Antarctobacter heliothermus: one gene and its partner. The protein of the gene in region 1 interacts with the protein of each later gene in a pairwise test. Links are inferred from orthologs where the notes say so. Each region holds a gene or a part of one and is shown in the gene's direction. Other genes may lie near its edges. The genes, in order: ssb and ANTHELSMS3_RS09685.

The links.
Region 2: the proteins of ssb (region 1) and ANTHELSMS3_RS09685 interact in binary tests that used the Escherichia coli proteins (3 or more experiments, as listed by UniProt). The link is inferred for Antarctobacter heliothermus from one-to-one orthologs.

The regions. Positions count from the first base shown.
Region 1 is NZ_CP022540.1:3,762,958-3,769,038, forward strand. What follows is about bases 3,124-6,081. They hold ssb (single-stranded DNA-binding protein), read left to right. Parts: upstream 3,124-4,316; coding sequence 4,317-4,847; downstream 4,848-6,081. Other genes in these bases: ANTHELSMS3_RS17855 (hypothetical protein), read right to left, coding at 3,124-3,455; ANTHELSMS3_RS17860 (lytic transglycosylase domain-containing protein), read right to left, coding at 3,553-4,146; ANTHELSMS3_RS17870 (site-2 protease family protein), read left to right, coding at 5,040-6,081. Also shown: ANTHELSMS3_RS17845 (dipeptide ABC transporter ATP-binding protein), read left to right, coding at 1-863; ANTHELSMS3_RS17850 (hypothetical protein), read left to right, coding at 924-2,342; more of ANTHELSMS3_RS17855, read right to left, coding at 2,505-3,123. UniProt on the Escherichia coli protein: Plays an important role in DNA replication, recombination and repair. Binds to ssDNA and to an array of partner proteins to recruit them to their sites of action during DNA metabolism. Acts as a sliding platform that migrates on DNA via reptation.
Region 2 is NZ_CP022540.1:2,041,512-2,047,613, forward strand. Bases 1,375-4,353 are described here. They hold ANTHELSMS3_RS09685 (primosomal protein N'), read left to right. Parts: upstream 1,375-1,752; coding sequence 1,753-3,954; downstream 3,955-4,353. Other genes in these bases: ANTHELSMS3_RS09680 (DUF6206 family protein), read left to right, coding at 1,375-1,661. Outside these bases: ANTHELSMS3_RS09670 (hypothetical protein), read right to left, coding at 1-6; ParA family partition ATPase, read left to right, coding at 155-796; more of ANTHELSMS3_RS09680, read left to right, coding at 819-1,374; ANTHELSMS3_RS09690 (S49 family peptidase), read left to right, coding at 4,659-5,456; ANTHELSMS3_RS09700 (calcium/sodium antiporter), read left to right, coding at 5,649-6,102.

The DNA.
Region 1 (6,081 bases):
CCTTTGCCAAAGTGCTGATGGGACTGGAGACGGCGACCGGTGGCCAGATCCTGCTGGACAACCGCAACATCGAAAGCACTCCGATCGAAAAGCGCGATACCAAGACCATCGCCGACGTTCAAATGGTGTTCCAGAACCCGTTCGACACGCTGAACCCGTCGATGTCCGTCGGGCGGCAGATCATGCGGGCGCTGGAGATCTTTGACCATGGCGATTCCGACGATGCACGGCGCGAGGAAATGCTGCGCCTACTGGACCTCGTAAAGCTGCCGCGCGCCTTTGCCGAGCGGATGCCGCGTCAATTGTCGGGTGGACAGAAACAACGCGTTGGCATTGCGCGCGCCTTTGCCGGTGGCGCGCGTATCGTTGTCGCGGATGAACCCGTCTCGGCGCTGGACGTGTCCGTTCAGGCGGCGGTGACCGATCTGCTGATGGAAATTCAGCGCGAGCAAAAGACCACCCTGCTGTTCATCAGTCACGACCTGTCGATTGTCCGCTATCTCAGCGACCGGGTCATGGTGATGTATCTGGGCCATGTGGTGGAACTCGGCACAACCGATCAGGTTTTTTCGCCGCCCTACCATCCCTACACAGAGGCACTGTTGTCGGCAGTTCCCATCGCCGATACCCGCGTCAAGAAAAAGCACATCGTGCTGGAGGGAGACATTCCCTCGGCGATGAACCCGCCGCCGGGGTGCCCATTCCAGACGCGCTGCGGCTGGAAAGGCAAGGTGGCGGGGGGCCTGTGCGAGAAAGAGGTGCCTCCGGTGCGCGTCGTGGCAGACGGCCACCAGATCAAGTGCCACCTGTCGGATGAGGAATTCGCCAGCATGGAGCCGGTCATCCAGATCGCGGCGGAGTAAAACACACCACGGGCGCGTTGTTTCCTTGAGGATTGCGCGCCCTTACTGCGGAGGAGTGGCATGTTGCGTTTTATTTGGATGTTTGTGGGTTTTCTGGCCGCCGCCGTGTTTGCCGACACGGCAGAGGCGGCCCGGATCACGGCCGGCAAGGCCGGTCTGTGTCGCGTTACCCTTGAGGGTGAAATTACCCCCGGCGACGTTGAGAAACTGCGCGCCGCACCGATGGACCGGCCAATCTGGTGGTCAAACTTTGAGGATGGCAGCTGGGCCGCGCTCTGTCTGGACAGTCCCGGCGGCAGTCTGGCCAGCGGACTGGAACTGGCGCGCTATGTGTTGGACAATCGCATCGGAACGGTCATCGACGATGGTGCGGACTGTCTGTCGGCCTGCGCGCTGGTCTTCATGTTCGGCACCGCGCACCAACACGAGTCCGTCGCGCTCACCAACCGCCGCCTGCATGTGGGCGGACGGCTAGGCTTTCACCAGCCGGATCTGACTCTGGACCGTAGCCGAGACTACAGCGTCGATGACGTGGCCGCCGCCTTTGACCTTGCCATCGAGGCTACGCTGAATTTTCTCGCCCTCGCCGCGCGACCCCGACCCGATACGCCGCGCCCTTTTGTGGACGGCGATTTGCTGGAGGCAATGTTACAGCACAAGGGGCAGGATTTCTTTAAGTTCGACACAGTGAACAAAGCGGGGCGTTGGGACATCGCGCTGTTCGGCTTTACCCCGCCGGAATTTAGCGCCGAAGGCATGGTCTACGCCTGCCAGAACATGACCGGCTGGACCGCGCGCCTGGAACAGGAACAGTTGCCCTATCAGCCGGACGGTTACAGCCACCGTATTGATGCGACGCAGGGGCAGGACGGGTTTGCCGACGGTCAACGGTTCAAGGTCGATTTTTCAGGTATGATGACATACGCCTGCGAAGTTGGTTTACGTCCCGTCTATCAGGGCGGCGCACAGGCGGTTCTTTGTGGCTACCGCGAAAACCTGTCGGCACAGGTTGGCCCCGACACTTGCCTCCAAAGCACTGGTGCGCCGGGCCGCTGGCCCGTAGTCCCGCCTGCCGCACTGCTGCCCGCCAAGACAAGCCTGAAGGACCTAAAGGCCACCCGCGGCACCGGTGAAACTGCGCGTGTGCTGTCAGATACGCCCTGCATGTCGTCAACCGGCCGCGCACAGGTCATCAACGTGCAGTCCTTTACATCATTGCGGCAAGTCATGTCTCATGACGCGCCCCGTCTGGCCGAACTGCCGTTGGGTAGCACCTATGAGATTTCCAGCGCGCCGGATTCCGATTTCAGGCACCCGCGCCATCAAGCGTGCATGGCATTGTGCCAAATGGCCGAGATGGGCACCCCCTACGACAGCGCTGCACTGCAGTCCTGTATCGATACAGATTGGATGTGGTTCCAGATCAAGACCCCGTCCGGACAAAACGGTTACGCCAGCGCCCGGTATCTAACGTATTGAGGTCCGTGCGGCATGCCGTCCACGGTCCAATCACAGCCTCCGTTCATCACTCGCGGCAAAGCGAATGAATCAGCTTTGACCGATGGAGAAGGATGCGTGGGCATTGATCACTGGCCTTGTTCTGCAGACTGTCCCTGAGCGTCCGACCTGATCGGCAATAAATCAGATCAGCCCCTCGACGGCCTTGGTGCCGCCGTCCCGCGATTTGCGGATATAGTACGGCGAGATCGTGGAATGGACCAGCAAGGCGCGTTGATGTTTGATCGTAATCGACCGCTCGAAACGGAAATCCGTTACGGTATCGTAGATGCCGCTGCACCTGACCTCAAAATCCTCATCCTCGATCAGCAGCAGCGCCACAGTGCCGCGAATATCGGCAAGCGCAGCGTCAAAAGCCATCGTGTCGATGGGATGGAATCGACAGCCCCCCCGGCCCAGCGTGACAACCAGACCCTCGATCACCTTTTTCCCGACCTTCAGATCTGCAGGTATGCGGCAAGCCTTTCGATTATAAAGCAACGCCATAATCCAGCGGAACCCGCTGTCGATCAGAACCAGAACCGAAATGAAACCGACCATGGCAAAGACCACAGCCCCGGCGGCAAAGAGCTTTTCTTCTTCGGCGCGCTTGCTGACCTCTGACCAGCTGAATCCCTTTTCGACAAAGAACCCGCCGGTTCGTCCCTGTTGTCCGTTCTGAAAGATGGACTTGCCGCTGTCTATGCAGGCCAATGTGCTTTGCTCGTCAAGCCGGCGCAGCAGGGCATCCACGCGCGCCGGCTGAAACGTCGCCCCGCCGGCCAACCGCTCTGCCTCTGCCAGAACATCGACTGCAACGGGTGAGATGCTTTGCAACCCGCTTTCCTTCAGGCTGTTGAGGATTTGCGCCTCTGAGATGGACAGCATCTGTTGTGCCAGTCTGTCAGACATCGCAGACGGCACGTCCGACAGATCCATCGGCAAGGCGGCAAGGGTGCGGGCAACGCCCATAAGATCGGGCGGCACTTGGCAGGTTTGCGCCGTCGCCGCCATCGGCAAAAGACCCGCGACAACGGCCAGCCAAACCGCCGACCGCATACCGCGAAACATCAAACACAAAAGGGCAACCATCATACCACCGTTCCCGCGCTACCGGCGTCCACGGCGGTCATTCTGACAGCAAAGCCATAACCAAGGTTTAAGCCGCCCCGAAACCGGTGCGACCCAACGGTCAGCTGCCCCAGATCTTTTTCACATAGTTCTTGGTCTCGCGGTATGGCGGCACGCCGCCGTGTTTGATCACCGCACCCGGCCCCGCGTTGTAGGCCGCAAGGGCAAGCCGCCAAGTCCCGAACTTGGCATACTGCTGTTTGAGATAGCGCGCGCCACCTTCCAGGTTCTGCTGCGGATCATTTGGATTGACCCCCAACAATGCGGCCGTGCCGGGCATCAACTGCGCAAGACCGATGGCGCCTTTGTGCGACTTGGCATTGGGATTGAACCGCGATTCCTGCATTACAAGGCGCAGAAACAGATCCTCCGGGATGCCGTGCTTGCGCGCCGCAATTCGGGCCATGTCAACATATTCGCCTTTGTAGCGGCCGCGGTAGACCGGCAGACTACCGTCATCCGTATCAGGGCCCCATTTTGTCGGAGTGACAACCTTGGGCGGTTGCAGGCGGACAGAGCTTTTGTATTGCTGGGCCGCGCGGTTATCCAAAACCTTGGTCTGGCTGCTAAACAAAAGCGACCTGCTCTTGGACGACAGAACCTCTGCTCCGGCGCTGCTGGCCAGGATTCCGAGCACAAGCCCGCCCGCGATCATGCGAAATGCACCTTGCACCATACCAATGTCCCTCGGCTTTAACCCTTATGGCCGAGACTATACTCATTTCTCGGTTTTTTGCCAGTGCTCCCGGCGCGCCCCTTCCGCCCGGTTCCATGGCTGGTATAGGGTCGGCGAACACGCGCCGAAAAGATTCGAAGGGGAAAGACATGGCTGGTTCCGTGAACAAGGTGATCCTGGTGGGCAACCTAGGGAGAGACCCCGAAGTGCGCACTTTTCAGAACGGCGGCAAGGTCTGTAACCTGCGCATCGCCACGTCGGAAAACTGGAAGGACCGCAGCACCGGCGAACGGCGCGAGCGGACAGAGTGGCATTCCGTTGCGATCTTCCAAGAGGGTCTGGTGCGAGTGGCCGAACAATATCTGCGCAAAGGCTCCAAGGTCTACATCGAGGGCCAGTTGCAGACACGCAAATGGCAGGACCAATCCGGGCAGGACCGCTATTCGACAGAGGTCGTGTTGCAGGGGTTTGGCGGGACGCTGGTTATGCTTGACGGCCGCAGTGAAGGCGGCGGTGGTGGTGGCGGCGGATTCTCCGGCGGCGGCAGCGACTACGGTGGTGGTGGCGGAGGCGGCTACGACGACCCCGGTTATGGCGGTGGATCGAGTGGCGGTTCTGGCGGCGGCTCCGGCCCGTCGCGTGCGCCATCGCGTGACATCGACGACGAAATCCCGTTCTAGACCGGGTGGCGCGCCCCACGGGCGCACCAAGCAATCCAAGCGAAACGTCCGGCGCGGCAACCCTGCCCGTCGGGCGTTTTGCTTTTTGTGCGACGAGTCAGCGCGACCGCAAGGCAATTTCTCGCACCTGCTGGCACGCGACTGAATCGCACCTTATCTCAAGTCTGATCCGGCTTCCCGACAGGAGACGACATGACCTGGACCTTTCGCCTTGGCCATCTTCTTGGCTCTGAACTGCGCGTGCACGCAACGTTTTTCCTGTTGCTGGCTTGGGTTGCCGCCGCTGCATGGGCGGAAAGCGGCCCTGCCGCAGCGCTGGAAAATACGCTTTTTGTGGTGATCCTCTTTGGCTGCGTGGTCGCGCATGAATACGGCCACGCGCTGATGGCGCGGCGCTACGGTATCCGCACGCCAGACATCACCCTGTTGCCGATCGGCGGCATGGCCCGGTTGGAACGGATGCCGGAAAAGCCGGGACAAGAAATCGCCGTGGCGCTGGCCGGTCCGGCCGTCAACGTGGTGATATGGGCCGTCCTGATCGCACTTGGTGCCACAACAGAAATGGGGGCACTGGCCGAGCCCTCTAACCCGCAAGAGTTTCTGGGCCGACTGGCGGCGGTGAATCTGTTTCTTGCGCTGTTCAACCTGATCCCGGCCTTTCCAATGGATGGCGGACGGGTGCTGCGTGCCCTGCTTTCGATGAATACAAACCGGGTGCGCGCCACACGAATTGCAGCATCAGCCGGCCAGATCGTGGCATTCCTGTTTGGCTTTCTGGGGCTGACCTCGGGCAATCTGATCCTGCTTCTGATCGCGCTGTTCGTCTTTATGGCCGCGCAGGCCGAGGCGCGCGATGTGGAAAGCCGTGATCTGGCCGAAGGATTGCACCTGCGCGATGCGATGATCACAAGTTTTGAAAGCCTTTCACCGGCGGACCCGATGCATGTGGCCGCCCAGACCCTGATCCGCACCACACAGCACGAGTTTCCGGTGCTGGATGGCGAGGGACGACTGACAGGTTTTCTGACCCGGCAAGCCCTGTTTCAGGCAGTGGCAGAGGGGCAGAACACGCGCGCCGTGGGCGAAGTGATGGTTCAGGTTCCAGCCCTGCCGCTTGCCGCACCGTTGGCACAGGCGCTGGATGCCCTTCAACAGGCGCCCGCCGTGGCGGCAACGGATCTAAGCGGTCACATGATCGGCTATGTCACCTCAGAAAACATCGGTGAGATGATGG
Region 2 (6,102 bases), 1.7 Mb from region 1 along the record:
GGACATCTGTGCTGCACGGCGGCGCCTCCGTTAAGGCATTGTTTACCAAGGTAGGGGCGGATTGGTTAACGATAGGTGAAGCAATCCGCCGGAGGGGCTGGATTCCCCCCGCGCGCGCGTGCAAGGTCGGTAAAGGCGGTGTGCGGGGGATATCATGGCTGGACGGGTGATCACGGTCGCGCAGCAAAAGGGCGGCAGCGGAAAGACGACGCTGGCGGCGCATCTGGCGCTTGGCTTTCACGGTCAGGGCAAACGCGTGGCGGTGGTCGACCTTGATCCGCAGGGCAGCCTTGGCCGCTGGTTCATGACCCGGATCGAAAACGCGCCGGACAGTTGCGAGGGTCTGGAATTTGCGACCTCGTCAGCCTGGGGCATCTCCTACGAAGTGCGCAAGCTGTCGGCCTCCAATGACATTGTCATCATCGACACGCCGCCCAAGGCGGACAGCGATCTGCGTCCGGCGCTGCGGGTGGCGGATCTGGTGGTGGTGCCGGTGGCGGTCAGCCATGTGGATCTATGGGCGACCGAAGGCGTGCTGGATCTGGCCGCGCGGGAAAACTGTGCCACGCTGCTGGTGATGAACCGGACCCGCGTGGGCACGCGCCTGAATGCCGAGGTGGCAGAGGCAGCATCGCGCCTTGGGGCAGATGTGGCACGGGCGAGCCTTGGCAATCGTGTCGGCTATGCCGAGGCACTGGGGCAGGGGCGCGGCGCGCATGAGGGGATCAAGACGCCCGCCCGCGCCGAAATCGCCGCGCTGTTGCAGGAGGTGGCGGAGCGCCTTGGGACCGGGTAAAGGGGCGCCAAGGAGACGCCCGATGACCGATCTTGACGCACTTTCCCAGTTGATCCGCTCCGACGCTCAGGCGCGGGGGCAGACGATTTCCCGCCTTGGCTATTTCTGCGCGCCGTTTCGCCCGGACAGCGGCCCGCTGTCGGACAAGGTGATCAAGGTCTATCGCGGCTTGCGCGACGTCGCGGCGCTGGAGCGGCTGCACCAGTGCCATGACGATTATGTCGACGCGCTCTTGGCGGGCGATGTGCCGATGCCGCAGACAGAGTTTCACCTGCTGGATCTCGACGGGGCCAAGGTGCCGGTGATCGTGCAGGAGGCGCTGCCGGTGGACAGCCTGATGCGCCCGCTGATGCAGGACGCGCCAGTCGAGGCCACGCTGGAGATGATGGAGGCGGCAGGGCAGGTCATCGCGCGCTTTTGGCATTGGGCCGAGGCGCAGGAGGGTCGGATCGGCTTTCACCCCTCGATCCGCAACTTTGCGATCATCGACGGCGGCGCGGTGTTTTTCGACACGTTCCCGCCGCTGATCCACTACTCCCGCGAAGAGATGGGCCGGATGCTGCTGACCTTTTCGGACAAGCGGTTGATGCGCGTGATCGGGCCGCTGATGCAGCGGCGGGTGACGGGCATTCAGGACGAATGGTATTCGCCGGCAGAGACGCTGGTGGGGCTGGTCGGGTCGGCCTGCCGGTTGCGGCCTGATCATGCGGCGGCCTATCTGGATTGGGGCCGTGATTTCGTTGGCCGTGAAATGACGCCTTGGGCCGATGAGGCGCTGGCCGGGCTGAACGCACCGCCCAAACTGCCGGGCTACTGGACCGGGTTTCGCAAGCTGCTGGGCCTGCAGGGGGAGCCGAACGTCTGAGGCCAGCGTTTCGGTAGCAATCGCGCAGAATGTCGCCGTGCCTGCGCCGTGACGGCTTGGCCTTTTGTGCGTGGGGAATTACGCCTTGGACATGCCAAGCAAGACTCCGGATTTCTTTGACACGGGCGCGCTGGTGGGCGTGCTGACCACGCAGCCGCTGGACCGGGTGCTGGATTATCGCGCGCCAGAGGGCGGGTGCTGGCAAGGGGCTTATGTCGAGGTGCCGCTGGGACCGCGCAAGGTGCTGGGCGTTGTCTGGGGGCCGGGGCGCGGTGATTTCGACGCCTCGAAGATTCGCGCCGTCAACCGCGTGCTGGATGTGGCCCCGATGCGCGAAGAGATGCGGCTGTTCATCGAGAAATCCGCTGCCTACACTCTGACGCCTTTGACTGCGATGCTGCGACTGGCGACGCGGGCCCCGGGACTGGGCGATCCGCCGTCGATGCGCAAGGTGTACCGGCTGGGCGACGGAGAGCCGCCGCGCATGACCGATGCGCGGATGCGTGTGCTGGACGCGGCGCGTGAGATGGGCGGCCTGTCACTGACGCTGAAGGAACTGGCAGAGGCGGCGGGGGTGACCACGTCGGTGGTCAAGGGGCTGGTCAAGAGCGGCGCGATCCTTGAGGAGGACACGCCGCGCGACACTGCCTTTGCCCGGCTGGACGCCGGCTATGGCGGCAAAGAGTTGACAGCGGATCAGGCTGCTGCGGCAGAAGTTCTGCGTAAGGGGCAGCGGGCCGGACGCTATGAGACTGTGCTGCTGAAAGGCGTGACCGGGTCTGGCAAGACCGAGGTCTATCTGGAGGCCGTGGCAGAAGCGTTGCGGCAGGGACGGCAGGCGCTGGTGCTGCTGCCGGAGATCGCCCTATCGGCAGAGTTCCTGACGCGGGTCGAGGCGCGCTTTGGCGCGCGCCCCGCCGAATGGCATTCCGGTGTCACCATGACCGAACGGCGGCGGGTCTGGCGCATGGTCGGCGAAGGCAAGGCGCAGGTGGTGGTCGGCGCGCGCTCTGCACTGTTCCTGCCGTTCCAGAACCTTGGTGTGATCGTCGTCGATGAGGAACACGACACATCTTACAAGCAAGAGGATGGCGTCCTGTACAACGCCCGCGACATGGCGGTGCTGCGGGCGTCCATTTTGGGCGCGCAGGTGGTGCTGGCCTCGGCCACACCCGCGCTGGAAAGCTGGGCCAATGCGGACGCGGGCAAGTACAAGCGGCTGGTGCTGACCTCACGCTTTGGCCCTGCGGTGATGCCTCAGATGCGGGCCTTGGACATGCGGGGTGAGGATTTGCCCTCGGGGACGTGGATTTCGCCGTCATTGCAGGCGGCGGTCCGGGTGCGGATGGAAAAGGGGGAGCAGGCGCTGCTGTTTCTGAACCGGCGCGGCTATGCGCCGGTGACGCTGTGCCGGGCCTGTGGCGAACAGATTGCATGCGATCATTGTGACGCGCGCATGGTAGAGCATCGTTTTCTCAAGCGGCTGATCTGTCATCAGTGCGGCGAAAGCAAACCCGTGCCAGAGGTTTGCCCGTCCTGTCAGGTCGAGGGCAAGCTGGCCGCCGTGGGGCCGGGGGTGGAACGGCTGGCCGAAGAGGCGACGGCGAAGTTTCCGGACGCTAGGATTGCGGTGCTGTCGTCAGACCTGTTCGGGACGGCGCGTGAATTGAAAGCACAGATTGAGACGATTGCGGCGGGTGGGGCGGATATCATCATCGGCACGCAACTGGTGGCGAAGGGGCACAACTTTCCCCATCTGACGCTGGTGGGGGTGATCGACGCGGACCTTGGCCTGCAAGGGTCCGACCTGCGCGCGGCCGAGCGGACCTTTCAATTGATGCGGCAGGTGGCGGGGCGTGCGGGGCGGGCGGAAAAGCCGGGGCAGGCGCTGTTGCAGACCTTTCAGCCTGAGCATCCGGTGATCCGGGCCATTCTGGCGGGCGATGAAGAGGCGTTCTGGAAGGCCGAGGCGGATGAGCGGCGACTGGCGGGGATGCCGCCCTATGGGCGGCTGGCCGGGATCATCCTGTCCGGCGGGGATGTGGCCCGCGTCTTTGATCTGGGCAATTATCTGGCCCGCAACGATGCGGCCCTGCGGCGGGTCGATGCGGTGGTCTGGGGGCCTGCGCCCGCGCCCATCGCAAGGGTGAGGGGGCGGCATCGGGTGCGGCTGCTGGTGAAGGCCCCCAAGGGGGTGGCCCTGCAGGGGGCGCTGGCGGACTGGGCCGGACAGGTCAAGTTGACGGGCGATCTGCGCATGGCGATCGACATCGATCCGCAGAGCTTTTTCTGAGGGATCGAACCATCTGTCCACGCGTGGACAGGGTGGGTGACGTAACGTCTTCAATAACTTGCAGAGACGGTTTTACTTTTACTTTACCTTTGGCCCGCCAGCATGAGCGCGGAAATCCTGCCGCCGCCAAGGGATTTCAGCGTCATTCCATGGGGCACTTGATCAGCAGATACAGAGGGCTGCGGTGCCACATCTTGACCCGACGCTAATGGGATTTGGCCCGTTCCGCCGCTGGACAGGTGTCGCAAAGCGCGCGGCTGACGCGGATAGGCCGGGATAGTTGGCATTCCGAAGGGTGGCGCGGAACATTGCCCCGCCCAGATTTTCGTCGACGCCGCCAGTGTCGAGTTTGAGCGGCGTCAGTCAGTGCTGGAATTTGCACCGCGCCGCCTGTTCAGGTAGGGCGCGTTGATCGTGTCGGTGTTACCACTGCCTGCAAAGGCGCGAACCCAACCCCATCGCTGCGTGAAAACCCGCGGCAAAAGCCAGCGTCGGCACCAGCAGGCCCTGCGCAAGGCGGGTGGCAGGCCGGTGGTGTGACCGCGCATCGGATCACCGGTTTTCCGATATTTCCTGTCGCGGCAAGGACAAACTCCGGCATTGCAGCCACGCGGCCCAGAAATCACGCGACCAAAGCGCCACAACAAAGGGAGTTTTCCGGGGTCGCCTTGTTTGTACGCTTGGCCGTCTCTACATCGCCAGCCATGAGACGTTGGATCCCCTTTCTGAAATCCTCACCACGGGTGTCGGTTGTGCGCCTGCAAGGTGCCATCGGCGTGCCCGGCCGATCCAGTATCAGCGACCGTTCGGTCGCGGGCATGCTGGAAAAGGCCTTTAAGTCCAAACCGGACGCTGTCGCGCTGGAAATCAACTCACCCGGCGGTTCGCCGGTGCAAAGTTCCCTGATCGGGGCGCGCATCCGGCGGTTGGCAGAGGAAACCGGGGTGCCAGTGATCGCCTTTGTCGAGGACGTGGCGGCCTCTGGCGGGTATTGGATCGCCTCTGCGGCGGATGAAATTATTGCCGATCCCAGTTCGATCCTTGGGTCTATCGGGGTCATTTCATCGGGTTTTGGCGCGTCAGAGTTCCTGCAACGGCACGGCATTGAACGGCGCGTGCACACCGCTGGCAAATCCAAGAGCATGTTGGACCCGTTCCGCCCGGAAAAGCCGGAGGACGTGGCCCGCCTGACCCGGTTGCTGGAACAATTGCACGGCACGTTCATTGCCCAGATCCGGGAGCGGCGCGGTGACAAACTGACCGAGAACCCGGATCTGTTCACCGGCGAGGTCTGGATTGGGCAAGCGGCGGTGGATGAGGGGCTGGCGGATGGCATCGGCCATCTGGTGCCCGCGATGAAGGCGCGTTTTGGCGACAAGGTGCGTTTCAAACGCTTTGAGCAGCGCAAGCCGCTGATCCCGCGGCTGGGCGCGCAGGCGGTGCAGGGCACGCTGGGCGAGATCGAGGAACGCGCGGAATACGCGCGGTTTGGTCTGTCTTGATCGTCAAGATCGTCGCCCTGTTCCTGGCGTTCATCGCTGTGTTGGGGTTCTTTGGAAAATTGCGTGTGCCGGGGGCGCGGCAGTTGGGCCAGTTGCGTGACCGCGCGCGGCTGAAGGCCAAGAAATGTCCGCACTGCGGCCGGCACAAGATCGGCAAGGGGCCCTGCGACTGCCGAAAGGGGAAGACCTGAGATGGTTTACGGCTATGCGGCCCTTGGCCTAGTCATCCTGTTGCTGGCCGGTGATGCGCTGGTCAAAGGGGCGGTGAACGTCTCTTTGCGGATGGGTATCCCGGCGCTGATTGTCAGTCTGACCATTGTTGCCTTTGGCACCTCTGCGCCAGAACTGCTGATCTCTATCAAGGCGGCACTGGACAATGCGCCGGGCATCGCGCTGGGCAACGTGGTGGGGTCCAACACGGCCAACGTGCTGCTGGTGCTGGGCGTGCCCGGCCTGATCACGATCATGCACACCAGCCAATGTGATACCCGGTCCAGCTATGTCCAGATGATGGGCGCGACGCTGGTGTTTATCGCTTTGGCCTTTCGCGGTGTGTTCGACATGGTGGCGGGCATCGGCCTGCTGGCCTTGTTGGTTGTCATACTGGGCGGTCAGGTGCGCGCGGCGTTGCGCCACCGGGCGAAGG